Regions from separate parts of the Halomonas qaidamensis genome, predicted to be linked through region 2. Evidence: predicted binding sites of a transcription regulator. Region 2 holds the regulator's gene; the other holds the start of a gene.

Region 1 (8,775 bases), 430 kb from region 2:
GTAGAACCCAGCTGCTCCATGGCAGTGGCTGATTGCGTCAGCATACTTGCCTGCTGCTCAACGCGGCTTAAGAGTTCCGTACTATTATCAGAGATCTGATAGCTGTCATTCTCAACTTCAAACGAGGCCAAACGAACACGGTTGACGGTCTCGGAGAGCTGCTGCGTCATATCGCTCAGGGCCTGCATAATACTGTTTTCGGAAAATCTGTTTTCTGAAAACCTGTTTCCCGAAAAACCACTTGCTGAAACACCGTTCGCCGCTGTACTGAAATCGCCGGAGCCAATGGTTTGCACACGTTCCCTGACTTTTTCTGGCGTCGCGCCAAGGGTGCGTTTCAACCAACGCCCAGGTAAGGCGGCAATAATTAAGCTAATCACAATGGCCAGCCCTACCAACACCAGCATAGTGGCCTGAAAAGTGCCGGCTAACTCACGTGCTGCACGGGTTTCCTCAACACTGCGCACTTCTTGCAAATCGATAAACGCATTAATGTCACCCAGCCATTGCTTAAAGCGGGGTGCGGCATCTTCAAAAAGCACAAAACGAGCCGCAGACAGGTTATTAGTACTACGAAATGCCAGCACTTCCGCCACCGCTGCTTGTGTGCTTTCTGCCGTGCGCTGAATCTGCGCATAGGCTTCGCGCTCAGCCTCAGGGATATCGTCATGGGTGGTAAGCAGAGCAGACAGGGCGCTTTCCGCCTCTGCGTAATCCTCTTCTAATGCCTTTATAAGATCGAGCTGTTCTTGAACGGCGCTATAGGTAGTCAGCCCCACCACATCGCGCAGCGCAATGGCACGGTCGTGCACACTACCGCGAAAATCAATCGCGTAACGCTGCTTCATACCATGCACATCATTGATACGCGTTAACGCCTCATCAATCGCGTTAACGCGTTGAATACCAATCGCGGTAATGGCTACCATCAGGGCGATAATCACAGCAAAGCCCAACCAGAGCCAGTGCTGAAAACCAAGTGCATAACGACCTTTTTGCAGTAGCGCCATGGTGCTTCCTTAAGATAAGTGAACCAAGATGCTTAGCCACTGCAATATGCGTGCCGGGTTTTAATGCGGATAATCAGTCATTTATGGGCTTTAATGATAAATAAAGCGCTGCCCGCGCACCAAAAAAGTGCAAAGAAATCAAAGAGAGGGAATTATCTAGCTGCTGGCTCTGAATATTCACCAGTGCAATGAAGCCCGAGCGGCAAACTGCCGCCGGTCTTGCCAATTGTGCTCTACAATGGAGAAAATCACTGGAAAGCGGCACAAAAAATATCGCGAACATGGTCGAATCGGTACAGGGGGGTTTAGAGCGCTACCGGCCTAATCTAAACTATATGCTGCTGGACGAGCTAAGTTGGCAACCCCAAGAAAGCTTTCACAGCGGCCTTAGAAAAACCGTAGAATGGGCAACCAAAGGGCAACATAGCTAACGTAATGGCCAGGAGAAACATATGAAACATACTACGCCAATGCCACCACAGCGCCATAAACGCGTTTTCTTAACTGAAGACATGGAAGCCCACGCCAAAGAAATTTCTCAAGATAAAGAAAAGTCGAGGAAATTTCTTATTAGGGCAGGCCTGATAAAGCAAAACGGCGAACCAACCAAAGAGTTTAGCTGATGCAAAGTGGCTATAAACTCTCTCCTCTAGTGGGCTATCACGGCTGCGATAAAGCCGTCGCTGAGAAAGTTTTATCTGGACAAGCACACCTCAATCACAGCGAAAATGAGTATGACTGGCTCGGAGACGGCATCTACTTCTGGGTAGACAGCTACGAGCGCGCTCTGGAGTGGGCAAATAAGGGCAACAACAAGACACCTTATGTGGTGGGCGCCTTCATCGACCCAGGCTTTTGCCTAAATTTAACGGATTACGGCGTAACATCAGAGCTAAAAACTGCGTACCAATTTCTTAAAGAGACCTACGCACAAATAGGTGAAGATTTACCAACAAACGCTGTTATGCAACATGGCAAGCCCATGACACGTAAGCTAGATTGCGCCGTGATAAAAGCCGCTCATCAGTTACGCCAAGATGCAGGCGAGCCAAGCTTTGATACCGTTTATGGCGTGTTCGAAGAAGGTGACGTACTTTACCCCGGCTCGGCCTTAAAAGAGCACACGCATGTTCAGATGGCTGTGCGCAACCAGCAATCGATTATTGGCTATTTCAGGCCAGAGCAACTAATAAGTAGCACACCATGAAAGGCATTATTCTTGCGGACGGAAGCGTCTCTCGGCTTTATACCCCATCACCCAGGGTGTTCAAGCAGCGCTCAACAACTCCTTCGTATGCGCCCGCTGCTGTTTAATCGCCCCATCTACTATATCCAGCAGCTTTTCATAGTCCCTAGGCATCTCTTTATCCATACCGGTGTCTTCAAAGCGTGGCTTGAGTGTCCGCTATGACTATTGCACCGTTATGCCCGAGCAAACCACCACACCGTCATGCCCGAGTAAACAACCGCGCCGTCATTCCCGAGAGGGGTTATCGGGAATCCAGTTTGACCTTTGCCCGATAAGACGCAGCTACCTGCCTCACCATGGATTCCCGCTAAGGGCATGCGGGAATGACGGACCTGGGGCGTCACCTCTGTAAGTGGCGGGTGTCAGCCACCCCAGCATCACTCCCGAATGCACCACACCGCTATGCCCAAGCTAACCACCACACCGTTGTCCGAGTAACCACCACACCGTTATGCCCGAAAACCACCACACCGCCATTCCCGAGCAAACCACCGCACCGTCATTCCCGAGTGAGGTTATCGGGAATCCATTTTGACCTTTGCCCGACAAGACTCAGCTGCCTGCCTCACCATGGATTCCCGCTAAGGGCATGCGGGAATGACGGACCTGGGGCGTCACCTCTGTGAGTCGCGGGTGTCAGCTACCCCAACATCACTCGTGTATGCTCGCGCTGCTGTTTCACTGCACCGTCTAAAATATCTAGCAGCTTTTCATAGTTCGCAGGCATCTCTTTATCCATGCCGGTGTCTTAAAAGCGTTGTAAAGTGGCTTGAGTGTCCGCTATGACTGTTTGTAGCTCGTCGATAACGCGTTGTTGTTCTTCATTGGTCATATTACCCCCATAAAAAAACCGACCCCAAAAGGAGTCGGTTGAGTGTAACGCTTAGCTATCAAGAATTCGCTGTATCGTGAAGCTCTAGATTAACCCAGCAGAGAAAGCACGTTCTGCGGGATCTGGTTGGCCTGGGCAAGCATGGAGCTGCCCGCCTGCTGTAAAATCTGCATTTTGATCATACTTGAGGATTCTTTAGCGTAGTCTGCATCCATAATCCGTGACTGCGCGGCGGCAGTGTTAAGACTCTGGGTCGCTAAGTTCTCAATTGCACTCTCAAATCGATTAGCGAGCGCGCCGTACTGGCTACGATAACCATCCACTTGGTTTAATGCTTCTTGCAGTTTGGCCATCGCTTCGCGCGCTTTTTCAAGCGGGTCTAGCTCGACATCTTCCAGCCCAAGGGAGAGGTGATCAGCGGGTGTCGGCTCGATAGTGATCGTTTCGATCTCCTCACCAAAGTGAGCATCCACAACAATCTCCGTAGCGCTACTTATGGGGGGCGTAATATTCGATGCTGGCATGGCATCCCACTCTGCCTGAACGTTAAATATACCTTGCCCAGTAACAACCAATATTAGAGGCTCTGTTGTTTTATCGATATTAAGACGTTCAATGCTATGAGAACTGTCAGTGGCACCGTCAGCGTTATTTGAATCACTGTTGAAACGATCCCCATCCCCCGTATAGGTAAACAACATATCTTTGTACGCTCGGGTTTCAGCATGTTCAAGCTGGTCTGAAAAGACAGCATCCTCAGCAGGTTCAACGTTGAATAGTTCCGAAGCGTCATACTCTGCATCAGCTAAAAAACCCAAGTTTTTATCAGGATTTTGAAAAATTTTATTCTTGATCTCTTCAGCTGAACTTACCCCATTAGTTACCCACGTATAATCATTCAGAGGGGTTCCAACTAAGTGTTTACCACTGCGGGTAAAAATTTGGATATCGTCTTCCGCGCCAGGCAGGCCATCTACCGTAATCGTAATGTTTTTGGCCCCAACTGGAATATAAGTGACCGGCTCAACACCTGAGCTTTGTGCTGTGAGGTTAGTGCCACTAATTTGAAACAGCTCTCCCATACTCTGCGTCTCACCCAAACGCGACTCAGTAGGCGCTAACGGATATTTACCAAACGCCTCGGTGCCTTTCGCAATACGATCTATTTCAGCACGCAGCTCTTTATACTCTGCATTAATCGAAGCACGGTCGCCATCGGAAAGCGTACCATTAGCCGCTTGTACTGCAAGCTCACGGGAGCGCTGCAGAATATCGTTAATCCCATCTAGCCCGCCTTCTGCGGTCTGCATCAACGAAACACCGTCATTAATACCGCGAGTCACTGTAGTGTTAGCACGAAGATTGGCGTCCATTCGGTTGGCAATGGCCTGACCCGCCGCATCGTCTTTGGCGCTATTTACACGTAACCCCGAGGCAAGCCGCTCCATACTGGTGGTGAGCGCTGCTTTGGATTTTCCTAGGCCTTGCTGAGTGTTGAGTGCTGAAAGGTTGGTATTGATAACTGGCATGCCGTTGCTCTTTTATCGTCATAGTTATTGTTAATTATCGGACTAATAAATAATTACTTTAGGAATTTTTGATAAGTCACTCGTTTTGGCACAGAAATAAAAAACCGGCTCCCAAAGGGAGCCGGTTCAGAGTGCTTAGCGATAGAGCATTCGCCCTATCATCTAGTCTCAGATTAACCCAGCAGAGACAGCACGTTCTGCGGAGTCTGGTTGGCCTGCGCCAAGATGGATGTACCGGCCTGCTGCAAGATATTGGCGCGGGTCATGTTAGACACTTCTGAGGCGTAATCGGCATCTTCAATGCGCGAGCGAGCTGCCTCCAGGTTGGTCGAGGTAGTGGTGATATTGTCAATAGCAGACTCAAGGCGGTTCTGTGTGGCACCAAGGTCACTACGAGCAGTGTCAACTGCGCCGATCGCAGTATCAAGAGCTGTGAGTGCCGTATCAGAAGCTGTAGCCCGAGCATCACTATCTGCTGCGCCAGTAATAGCAGCAAAGGTGGTGTCAACAAAATCAGAAAGGGTACCTGAATCAGAATCGTCACCAATCGGATCCGCACTAAATGCTGTTGCATCAATCTTTTCAATAGTAATGCGATCAGCACCGGAATCAGCACCGACCTGAATCATAAAGTCAGTACCTGTAGCGTCTGCACCAAAAATTTGGGTATTGTTGAATTTAGAATCTTTAACAACTCGGTCAATCTCACCCATACGAGCCTCGATTTCCTTACTAATCGAAGCCATATCGGAGTCGGAGTTTGAACCGTTAGATGCTTGAACGGTCAATTCCCGCACACGCTGAAGGTTATCATTGATTTGATTTAGGGCACCTTCAGCAGTTTGTGCAACAGAAATGCCATCGTTAGCATTACGTTGCGCTTGGTTCAAACCAGTGATCTGAGAAGTCATGCGGTTGGCGATGGCCTGACCGGCCGCATCATCCTTGGCGCTGTTAATACGCAGACCAGAGGAGAGACGCTCCATCGAGGTTTGCTGGGCAGACTGGGACTTGTTCAGGTTGTTCTGACCGATCAGCGCAGTGATGTTGGTATTGATAACTGACATAGTTGATACTCCTCAACGTTTGATTGGCCACGAGGCCCGCTTGGCGGCGTTTGTCGCGCCGGTATATTAATTAACGGCCCATCATTCGTTTTCTTTAGTATTCTGATAAAAAATTTTTGTAAAAGTTTGTAACAAAGAACTAGCGCTTACGTACGGTTTGAGCTGAAAGCGCATCAAACTGCTGCGTAAGGTACATACTCATGCTGTTCATCTGCCCTAACATGACATCTAACTGGGCAAATTGAGTGCGATAACGGCTTACGGTACGCTCAATCATCGCTTCACTGCGTATGAAACGGTCATCTAACCGCGCCATCCGTTTTTCAGCATTTTCGATAGCTCCTTGAATTGGGCCTTTATCGCCCAGCAGCTCATCCATTGCCCCTGTTAAACGACCAGCTAAGCCACCTTGTTTGGTTGTGCCTGCAAAGAAGCCTGACAACGCATCAGGCTCACTAGCAATTAAGGCGTCTAGCTTGGTTTCATCCAGCCCTAACCGCCCACGGAGATCTAACGCCAGACCCAACTGGGAGAGCACTCCTAGTTCGCTATCTTCAACGCTGGTAAGCAAGTCTCGCCGTAACCTTCCTTCTATACTCCGTACAGTGTTATCCCCCACCAAATCACCAGCGGTGTCACGGTCTCCCGTTGCCAAGGTTAAACGACCCAAGGTAGATTTCAGCTCGTTGTAGCCGCTAACGAAGTTTTGAATGGCCTCTTTTAGCGCTTCAGTATCGCGCTCAATCACCACACTACTTTTGCCGGTGGCGGTAAGATCCAAACTTACTCCTTGAATAGCCCCTTCTACTCGGTTATTGGCACTAGTAATCGAGATACCGTTCATCTGTAAGGCGGCATCAGTGCCTGCACGATAGGTGGCATCATCCGCAGATAAACCAGCCACGCCTGAAAACCCAGTAACCGAGGCAACTGCACCGGTATCTTTACTGTTTAACGCCAAGCGGTAGCCCGTGCCATCGTTAACAATCGAGGCACTTACACCAGCATTTTGATCAGCATTAATTTGGTCGCGAATAGTCGCAAGGGTGCTGCCTGCTGAAATAGTAATGGAATAGCTGCTGAGCGGCTCGACACTGGGCTGAAGCACGCCATCTTGGTAGGTCGCACCAAAATCAAGCGTTAACGTAGCGTCCACTTCCGCAAGCACGGTTTCCATTGCTACGCTATTAGAAGCAATGCTGCCCGCTCTCGCTAGTTGAGTAACGTTAATATCATAGTACCCAGCGGTAGCATCAGCGGAGGTGGTCACCCTTACCGCGTCGCTGCTGGAAGTGCTCTTTTGACTGGAAAACAGCTTGGCATCATCCAGGGCAACGACAGACTCCTGAAAGCGGCTTAGTGCTGACTGAAGACGACCAAACGCTGAAATCTTCGTTTGCTGCTGATTTTTTTGCTGCGTGATAGGGATTAGCTTTTGGCGCTCAGCGTTACGAAGCTGATCAACCAAGCCATTAAGATCTAGGCCGGAACCGACGCCTAGGGAGGTTATCGTCGCCATAACTGGGTGCTTCCTCAGAAAACAAGGCTAAACCAACAAGTGTTGACTTAATCTATCGGCAGAAAGCACCCTAACTTTAACTTTATTATACGCGTTACGCTTTTAGCTTATCAGTTTTGAGTTTGAGCGCTAAGCATATTGAACTGCTGGGACAAATAGTCTGACGTCTGGTTCATTTGCGAGATCATTGAGTCCAACTGCCCAAACTGGGTTCTATATCGCGAGATAGTGCTATCAATCGATGATTCAACGCGGGCAAAGCGATCATTTAGGCTTTCAATACGATTCTCAGCACTAGTCACTGCCGTGGTAATTAACCCATTAGTGTCTAGCATTTGCTCTATCGTGGTATCCACATTGCTCGCCAGCCCTGTCACACCTTCCCCACCCGCGAAAAATTCAGCTAGTTCGCCGCGATCATTGGAAATCACTTCGTTAAGCTGCTCTTCGTCAATACTAAGGGTACCGGTACGGGTTAGCGAAATACCCAGGTCTGACAACATAGCCAACTCACCGCCCTCACTTCCAGAAGCCAACACACTGCGTAGCGTGTTTTCCACTGAGCGGACAGCGGACTCACCGTTCAGCGCTCCTGATGTGCCGCCTTCAGCATCAAACGCCGTTAATGAGCCAATAGTGGATTTAAGCTCATTGAAGGCATCTACAAATTCAGTGACAGACTCACGAATAGTATCCTCATCGCGCTGGATAGTGATGGTACTGGTTGCGCCATCGCCTTCCTGCAGGCTAAGCGTCACACCTTCTATTGCTTCTTCCACTTGATTGGAAGCGCTGCTGATAGGAATACCATTCACATTAAACTGTGCATCCTGGCCAGCGTTGAAAATTTCGCCTTCAAGCGCCCCTCCCATTGTCAAACCAGTGATCGAGGCATCTTCGCCTGTTTCTGTTGAGCTAAGCGCCAGTCGGTAATCTGTGCCGTCAAAAATAATAGAGGCAGATACGCCAGCGTCAGCATTGGCATTAATCGTATCTCGTACAGCTTCTAAACTGCTGCCGGCTTCAATGGTCATCGAAATGGCATCGCGCCCAGCAAAACTCAACTCAAGCGTCTGCTCCACTCCGGATAGCTCAGCCTGAGGATCAGTCACACGCGCTGACGCAAGGTTACCTGCAGTGGCAAGCTGGGTAACTTCAATATCATAACGCCCTGGCGTAGCCGAAGACGTGGAGGCCGCAGTAACTGCATCACCCTGCACATCAGTAGCCAAGCTATCAAACAACTCAGGCTCGCTAAGCGCCTTGGCAGCATCTTGAAACTGCGACAATGCGCTTTGGAACTGGCCATAGCCAGAAATCCTTGTTTCCTGTGTTTTGATTTGCTGCTGTATAGGCTGGAGCTTACTACGCTCAGCTGATTCGAGCTGATCCAACAAGCCATTGAGATCAAGCCCTGAACCAACTCCGAGTGATGAAATGGAAGCCATAAGTTACTGCCCTTTTTTAAAAAAACGCCCAACATGCTGGCGCTGCTCATACGTAAGAATGTGGTTTATTATTTAATACTATCGACCATTAAAGCCCAGACTTGAGCTTATTTGGCTTTTT
Region 2 (8,775 bases):
GTTCCGTGCTAGATACCCTGGCAGAGCATGCAGGACAGCAGAAAGACGCCAATGAGCTGACCGCCTTAGTGCGCATTGCCTTGGGTCGAGCAATTACCCAACAGTGGTTTGCTGGCCAGGAAATGCTCAACGTGATGGGACTAGATGCTCAGTTAGAGCAAGTGCTGATGCAGGCAATGAACGGTAATGGTGCGATGGAGCCAGGACTTGCTGATACGCTAATGACCCAGGCGCAGCAAGCACTAGAGCGTCATGAAGGTAGCGGTGAAGCGCCGGTGCTGGTGGTGCAGCACTCGCTGCGTGCTGTTTTATCGCGTTTCTTACGTCGTCGTATGCGTCATTTGGTAGTAATGTCCCAGGCGGAAGTGCCAGATGACCGCACGTTGCGAGTCACCACGGTAGTCGGAGGGCGGACATGAGAGTGATACATAGCATTGGTTTTAAGCCATCAAATAGAGGCACAGATAAAGCATGAGCGTAAGACGGTTTGTTGGAGCAAACAGTCGTGATGTGATGCGCCAAGTGCGTGAAGCATTGGGCGAGGACGCTTTAATTGTGGCCAATCGTCGTACCGAGGGCGGTGTTGAAATTTTGGCGATGGCAGATGAAGCCGTCGATCATTTCGAGCCTTCCCCCTCAGCGCTCCCACCGTCTACTTCTGTTTCTCAGGTGGCATTCCCACCACGCGATTCTGATCCGCTTCAAGTGATGAGTGAGCGCTTACTGCGTGAGATGCAGGAGATGCGTGAGCTGCTTTCTCAGCGGCAGCCAGCTGCCGAGCTGCCTGCTACAGAGGGTTACATCGCCCCTCAAGCTCGATTACGCCAGCAGCTGTTGAGCATTGGTTTTAGCGAAGAGCTAAGTGACGAAGTGCTCGCTGAACTGCCAGCGGCACTGGCTCAGCCAGAGGCTGATAGCACGCTTGTTATGGCATGGCTTCGTGACCAGCTAATGGCGCGATTGCCTGTATTAAAAGAGGAGAACGGCTTTTTTGATCAGGCGGGTATTGTGGCGCTGGTGGGGCCAACGGGGGTGGGTAAAACGACTACCACGGCTAAGTTAGCAGCACGTTTTGTGATGCGCCATGGGACGCGTCCCGTGGCGCTTGTCACCACCGACAGCTTCCGCATTGGTGCCCACGAGCAGCTGCGAATCTATGCCCGGTTGCTTGATACCCCCATGTACGCCTTAGATACCGAACAACCGATAGATGAGCTAGTAGGTCGTTTGCAAGGTAAGCAATGGGTGATTATCGACACCGTTGGTATGAGCCAGCGGGACCAGCGTGTGATTGAGCAAATTGCTCAGTTGCAAGGCGGGAAAGCCTCCGTGCGATTAGTGCTGTTGCTGAATGCCGCCAGCCAGCCTGAAACGCTGGAAGAGGTCGTATTGCGCTATCGCCAAGCGGCGCGGGCAGCAGGCGCTGAGTTAGATGATTGTATTATTACCAAGCAGGACGAAGCCGGACGTTTAGCGCCCGTGCTTGATATCGTCATGCGCCATGGCATGCGCGTGCTATTCGGTTCTTACGGACAGCAGGTTCCTGAGGATATGGCGGTTGCTGACCCTGCTGCATTAATTGACCAAGCGCTTACCGCTCATCCAAACCAAGGGAAAGAGTCACGCAGCTTCCCTGCTGCAGGGAATTCAATGGGTGCTCAGTCGGTAACTTTGCCACGCTGGTCCCGCGACGTGCTTGGCCAAGGCCGACGCCTTAGCTCTGTACTGACGCGGCTACGTGACAGGGTGGTCGGCTTCTCAGCGTTAGAGTCTGTCTGGGATATCGCCTCTTTGCCTGGCGTGCTGCAAGATAAACGTCTCGATGCGCTATTAGTAAGCGTGCCTTGTGCGGGAAAGGGGCTAGGCATGGCATGGTTTCCCCGCCGAAACGAACGCGGCTGTGACTGGACGATGCCTGATGTCGGAATAGATGCAGACGGTGGTTGGCTTGCGTTAACCAGCTTGCAGCATCGTCAACCAGCGGGTTGGCACACACGGCTGTTACACCAGGGTGAAGCGATGGGAGCGGCAGTACATTTGCTACCTGTATTCCCTGACCCTACCACGTTAGCGTGGCTAGAAGACCAACACCTGACTTGGATCACACTAGTAACGGCTGCCCAGCGGGTATACTGTCAGGGCGAACGTTATACCCAGCGCCAGCTATTCACAGATAGCCCGCTTTCACATCACACTGATCTGCGCTTTCGTGGCCAAACGATGCAGCTATGGAGTACTTATATCAAGGTGGAAGATGCCGCTGGCACTCCGCTATTGGCATGGGTTGGTGATGTTCGTGATCCGGAAAATGGCAAACGTATCGCGCGTCGTTACTGGCTAACGCCTGCCCGATTAGGCGCAGACGTACTTTCGCTGCTGGTTATCCAGCTTCAAAGCGAAGGGTTATCGAGCCTAACCAAACGTGCTTGGCAGCAGTTGAAAGAGGCGGATAACGGTGAGGTAAGTACCGAAGTGCGCTTGTTGATGGCCAGTGGTATCGCTGCAACAGTGGGGCACCTAGATGCTGCTAGCGATGAGGCGTCGGTAGCGCTGCGTTCCGATCTATTAAGACTACTGGGCACCGCGCGCAAACGGCGCGATACAGCGATGTTAGATGCGCTTGTCCACGCGTTTATGGCGCGTGATGCTATTCGCCAACTTAGCAGCGTTAGCCGAGAGGGGCTGGTATGAGCGCCGACGATCAGGCGGCGGGCCTTCGCAAGTGGGCAGATTTACAGCGCCAGCAGCGCCAAGTGCCATCAGTAGAGGGCGAACCTGCTGGGGGCGAGCCTGTGGAAGAGAAGTTGGCGGTTGAGCCACGGGACAATACGACAGATCATATAATGTCGCCGTTAATCGCTGCGCCAACGCCAACGCCAACGCCAACGCCAACGCCAACGCCAACGCCAACGCCAACGCCAACGCCAACGCCAGTTCCGCAAAAGCCGCTTATTGTGGTTGGTCTGCTTAACGGTGGAGAGCAGCAGGTGGCAAAAGTAAAAGGTCGCTTGGCGCAGTGGTCGGTATTAGGCCGTCGCTGGGCTGGTGATCCGGATGATTGGAACATTCGCATCGTTAATGCTGAAGCCGACGACCTTAGCCAACTAAAAGCTCGCTACTCGCGCTGGGCCTTGTGGATTAATAGCGATGCTGATGCCTTCGCACAGATGTATCGTGTTCTTCGACACGTGCATGAAAACGGTGGCCCAAGGCAGTTGTTAGCATTGCATGAGCCTCATTTGTCGCGCAGAGGCCTGCTCGATAACTTACGAGAAGCAGCCCGTTACTATCTGGATATAGAGCTTTTACTGCTTGCGCGATAACGCTAGCCTGACGCAATGTGGCCGCGTCTTAACTGCGGTATCCAGTGCTTTTATAAGGAATAACAATGCACCTGCCTACCAGTTTCAAGAAGCACCGCCGCAACACACATGTGACGCAAGAAGTTTTCACCTAATGATTTGTTTCAAAAATGCTAGCCCGAAAAATGTTAGCTTTAAAATCGGTTGGTTAGCCGTTGGCCCAACGCCTGCCCGACTGCTCAAAAGCATAGCGATGGTGGCACTAAGCGTTGTCAGCGGGAGTGTCTATGCCGCGACTGGAAGTTGGAGTACAGAGGTACCCAGTGTGTTTGTCACGATGAGTGACCGCGCAATCAGTAGCCAGCCTATTGAACCACCAACGGAGGCACAGGTAGAAGGTGCTGTGATAGGGCGTATTCATTGGCGCTTTCAAATGCCAGCCAATACGCCAGTGAATGCGTGGCTATGTCATCCTGAACAGTGCGTTCCCTTAACGGCAATGCGGGGGATGACTTCAGCATTAGCCGGTAAACAGGTGGATGGGCCGCTGCACTTTCGTTTCTCATTAGCACCGGGCCAGCGCCCAGTGCGAGTGCAGAAATTGCAAGTGATCGTGAACTACCAGTGAACAGTGTTTAGCCGTGAGGCATCAGGATGTATACAGCACAAGGCAGGATTAAACAGAGCGAGCTGTTAACTCAATACATGCCACTGGTAAGGCGTCAGGCCTTAACGCTGCAGGTAAGATTACCCGCGAGTATTGAGTTAGATGATCTTATTCAGGCGGGCATGGTGGGTTTATTAGAAGCGTTGGGGCGTTTTGATGCTTCCCAGGGGGCAACATTTGCCACGTTTGCAAGCCAGCGTATTCGCGGCGCTATGATGGATGAGTTGCGCACGCGTGACTGGTTGCCTCGTAGCGTTCGTCGCTCCGCTAGGGCCGTCGATAATACAGTGAGACGCCTTGAACAACAGTTAGGACGCCCGCCAGAAGAGAGCGAAATTGCGCGAGATTTAGCAATGCCTCTGAATGAGTATCAACAATTACTCAATGATACTAATAGTGGTCAATTACTGCCCTTTGAAGAGCTAGTGGCCGAAGGGAGTGAGCCAGCAAAAGAAGATGCAAACAATTTGCCCTTCGATCAGCTGTTAGACCACCAGCAGCGCCAGTCGTTAATTGATGCTATTGAGGCGTTGCCCGAGCGCGAAAAGCTGTTAATGGCGTTGTATTACCAAGAAGAGCTGAACCTTAAAGAAGTGGGTGCAGTACTGGGCGTGACTGAGTCTCGCGTCTCCCAGCTCCACAGCCAAGCAATTAGCAGGCTTCGTGCTCGTTTGTATGATGCCGCCTAAGACCTATTTAAATCGCTAATAACCGGCGAGGAGCCGTTGATGAATCCATCTACGTTGATCGGCATTTTTGCCAGCATGGTATTGCTAGTAAGCGTGCTGTTTTTTACCGCAGAGTCACCTGAGAGTTTTCTGAATTTACCGGGGTTAGCCATTGTAGTGACGGGTACCTTGGCAGCGACCTTTATCAGTTATCCACTGAAGGAAGTGCTCCGTGTAGTGCGCTTAGTAGGCCTAGTCTTTCGGCGTGAAAATACCTATGTGCGCGATGACATTAACGAGCTGGTTTCCATGGCGCGGCTATGGTTTAAAGGAGATGTCAGGGCGGTTGAAAAGGAGCTAGAGCATACTCGAAACCCCTTTTTGCGCACCGGCATTCAATTAGTAATTGCGAATACAAAAGAAGACGAAATTTTCGATATGTTGCGCTGGCGCATCGCACGATTAAAAGCGCGAGAGCATGCTGAGGCGCAGATATTTCGTACCATGGCCACCTACGCGCCCGCCTTCGGTATGATTGGCACATTGGTGGGGTTGGTCAATATGCTGGAAGTAATGGATGCGGGAGATCTTGATGTTATTGGCCCGCGTATGGCAGTAGCCCTGCTGACAACGTTCTATGGTATTTTGCTGGCTAACCTAGTGTTCAAGCCCATTGCCGTCAAGCTAGAGCGGCGAACGGAAGAGCGACTCATCACCATGAACATGGTGTTGGAAGGCATTTCCCTGATTACCAAACGACGCCTACCCTCATTTATTGAAGAAACGCTTAACTCCTTTATCGTCAATTATCATGACGAAATTCGCGATGCCACGGTAAAGCCGCGACCAACGGCTAGCCCTGCGGCAAAAGGATAGCGCGATGCTTGATCGGGATTCACGGCATGCATTAGAGCTACCCCCTGTTTCCGGTGAAGGAGATGAAAGCTGGCTTACCAGCTACCTAGACGTGTTGACGCTGTTAATCACGCTGTTTGTGTTGCTGCTTGCCTTAACGCCACCGGGCGGTGGCGAAGCCTCTGATAATGACCGGATGCGCTCAGCCACTGCTATTACCTCGCTTCCATTGGCCAGCTTGGCAACGGGTATCCATCCTCGCTACAGCGGACTAAAGCCACAGATGGCAGATGTTAATATCCCAGGGGTAAGTGTCTCTCAGGGACAAGAAGGTGTTACGCTGCGCATTGACGATAGTTTGCTTTTTCCTAGTGGAGACGCTGTATTAACGCCACAAGGGCAAGATGTGTTAGAAAGCCTTCTGACTGTATTAGATTCCTTTGATGGTCAAATTTCGGTAGAAGGCCATACGGATAACATTCCTATTGCCACATCGCGTTTCCCCTCAAACTGGGAACTGTCGGTTGGGCGTGCGATTGCCGTTGTCCGTCACCTTGAGCGTCAGGGAGTGGCTGTTTCACGCATGCGGGCAGTCGGCTATGCCGATACCCAACCCATGGAAAGTAACGCAACGCTGGAAGGCAGGTCTGCCAACCGGCGCGTTGAGTTGTTGCTACGGCAGCAGGCTGAGGGGTAAATAGATTTCTTGAGGCTATTTTTGTGTCGAAGCATCATCCGCTACTGCAGGCGTTCGGCGCCTTACTGGTTCTCGACGCTGATAGTCGACGTATCCAGGCCGTTAGTAGCAATTTGTCATCGCTGTTAAATATACCTATCCCTGACGTGCGTACCCAAACGTTAACGAGCGTGCTGGGCAAGCGCTTAAGCCAGCGCGTACGCTATGAACTACAGGGAAAGCAGCGCTTGTCCGGGCCGCTGACGTTTAAATGCCCCACCCGCTCTCAGCGTTTTCAACTCCATGCTTACCGTTCAGGGATGCATGTGGTGATTGAGATAGAACCTCTTCACACGTTAGGCAAACAGCGTTTACTCGGCACGGTGAATGAACGCTTGATGCGCCTAGCGGAAGCCACCCATCAAGAAGAGTTGCTCGACTATCTAGTGATGGCTGTGCAGGAGCTAACGGGGCATGACCGGGTGTCAGTGTGCCATTTCGATAGTGATTGGCATGGCTTAATTGTCGCGGAATCGTTGGCGACAGGCAGTGTTAAACCGGGTAGCGTTAGTCCAGGTAGAGACGTGCCACTAGGCCGCTTACCTGCCTTGCTGGGTCAGCGTTTTCCCGCCAAGGACTTTCCGGTTGCGCTGCGGCGTGCCTACGAGCGACATCCGGTACGGCTTATTCAAGACGTTGCAGCACCCTGTGAGCACTTGCTGCCAAGGGGAGCCGTCGTAGACCTGAGTGATTGCTTCTTACGTGCTCCTGCTCCTGAACGGCAGCAGTATTTGCAGCGCCTAGGGGTACGCGGTGCGCTAAGCGTTGCTATGCAGGGCGATACTGGCCTATGGGGCCTGCTATTCTGCCATTCGGCATCTGCCTATCCGGTAACACCCCCGGTACGCGATGCAGTGCGTACCTTAGTACAAATGGCTACACAACGGTTGTTGTTACTGAGAGCCCGCCAGGAAGCACGCTATTTGCAGCGGGTACAAGATAGCTTGGTGCTTTCATCTAATAATCGGTTAAAGCCACAGAGTCCTTATCAGCTGTTTACGGAACACGCGGAGACATGGCAATCGCTCTTTCGTGCCCATGGCGTTGCACTGTGGGTAAAAGGCAGTGTCTATCAAGCAGGCAATACGCCTAAGCCTGAGGCCATTAGCCAGCTAGTGACGCGGATTGAAAAAGCACATGTTCATAGTGGTCCGTGGTGCACCCAAGAGACCGCTAAAGAGCCATTAACGTCCTCATTAGGCATGTCAGAGCAAAGTGGTGTGTTGGCAGTGCCTTTGCCTACTGACCCTTCTCAGCGTGGCTGGCTGATATTTTTTCGTCCTGAGCAAGTAGAAACCCTTTACTGGGCAATGCAGCCCCCTTCAGCGCCACTGACACCGATGATGATGCTGCCTTCTGCTGCATGGTGCGAAGAAGTCACGGGTAAAAGCGAAGCGTGGCAGCGGGTGGAACGTTTGGCTGCAATGGATTTAGGCGAAGATTTAACGCTGGCTATTTCCGCTTACGAAATTAGTACGCTTAACATGCACTTAGAGCGTGAGCGTAAGGCGCTGGCAGAGGCGAATCAACGCTTAGAACAGCTGGCGCACTTTGACCCACTCACTCAAGTGTGGAACCGCTACCGCATTGAGCAAGCCATTGATGCGGAGCTGGTGGCGGCAAAGCGTTATGGAGCGGCGTTCGCCCTGCTATTATTCGATGTTGATCATTTTAAGCAGATTAATGACACTCTTGGTCACAGTGTGGGTGATGATGTGTTGATATCGTTGGCGCGCATGGTGGAAAGCTCCCTACGCGGCTGTGACCACTTAGGGCGCTGGGGCGGTGAAGAGTTTGTGGTGTTGGCAACCCACTCCAGTATGGACGCTGCTGAGGGGCTTGCAGAACGTTTACGTAGCCTAGTAGCCACACTTCAGGTAACAGGTTTGAACCAACCGATGACGGTCAGCATTGGTGTTGCCGTATGGCAACCCGATGATAGTTGTAAAACAATCATCGCCCGGGCCGATGCTGCGATGTACCGTGCTAAACGTAATGGTCGTAATCGTGTTGAAATTGCTGAAAAAAATGTGCAATAACAAGCAGCTTTGTTGATTGTCTGCACATGTGTTAATTATCAGCAGAGCTGCATAAGTGCTGCATTCTGTCGATGGCCTCATCTGCACCATCAAGGTTAAAGGTCATATACCACGGATCTCTATCTTGTTGGTCAAAGCCGAGAAACAGCTGCTCGCCTTGGCTCATTTGCGCCATCAGCGTGGGTAAGTCGTTCAGGTAGAAGTGAGCATAAAACCCATCATCCCCACGCTCGGTAATAAATTCCGCCATGGTGTCTATGATCGGCGTGTCATCTACCCGGATTCTGGTGGGCACTAAGTTTACCGCGCGGCTTTCGCCCTGCTGCTTATCCAAGGTAACGCGCATTTCCAACCACGGTAAGTCGCATACCCCCTGGGTTGCGTTAAGGCTTAGCGTGGCATCCGAATAACTATGGGTTTCCACGGCGCGAAAATGCCGTTCATCTCCTAATGAGAGCATCATTGATTGCCAGTGACCATGGGGCTGTATCGCGTCACTATTAAACGT

The links. Region 2 encodes FliA, which starts transcription of late flagellar genes. Its sites were predicted from a motif close to CTAAAGTTNNNNNNNNNNCNGCCGATA; they were not measured.
Region 1: a site for FliA is predicted at 5,759-5,785, ahead of K1Y77_RS15650 (flagellin N-terminal helical domain-containing protein). Genes of this name have one in related genera too.

What each region holds. Positions count from the first base shown of each region.
Region 1 is NZ_CP080627.1:3,471,750-3,480,524, forward strand. It holds gene K1Y77_RS15630 (methyl-accepting chemotaxis protein) at 1-1,010, opposite strand, end outside; gene K1Y77_RS15635 (hypothetical protein) at 1,463-1,633, shown strand; gene K1Y77_RS15640 (hypothetical protein) at 1,633-2,217, shown strand; gene K1Y77_RS15645 (flagellin N-terminal helical domain-containing protein) at 3,181-4,620, opposite strand; gene K1Y77_RS15650 (flagellin N-terminal helical domain-containing protein) at 4,794-5,687, opposite strand; gene fliD (flagellar filament capping protein FliD) at 5,827-7,206, opposite strand; gene fliD (flagellar filament capping protein FliD) at 7,317-8,654, opposite strand.
Region 2 is NZ_CP080627.1:134,194-142,968, forward strand. It holds gene flhA (flagellar biosynthesis protein FlhA) at 1-419, shown strand, start outside; gene flhF (flagellar biosynthesis protein FlhF) at 472-2,691, shown strand; gene K1Y77_RS00625 (hypothetical protein) at 2,688-3,323, shown strand; gene K1Y77_RS00630 (flagellar protein FlhE) at 3,457-3,930, shown strand; gene K1Y77_RS00635 (RNA polymerase sigma factor FliA) at 3,957-4,658, shown strand; gene K1Y77_RS00640 (motility protein A) at 4,698-5,513, shown strand; gene K1Y77_RS00645 (OmpA/MotB family protein) at 5,518-6,189, shown strand; gene K1Y77_RS00650 (sensor domain-containing diguanylate cyclase) at 6,213-8,267, shown strand; gene K1Y77_RS00655 (hypothetical protein) at 8,299-8,775, opposite strand, start outside.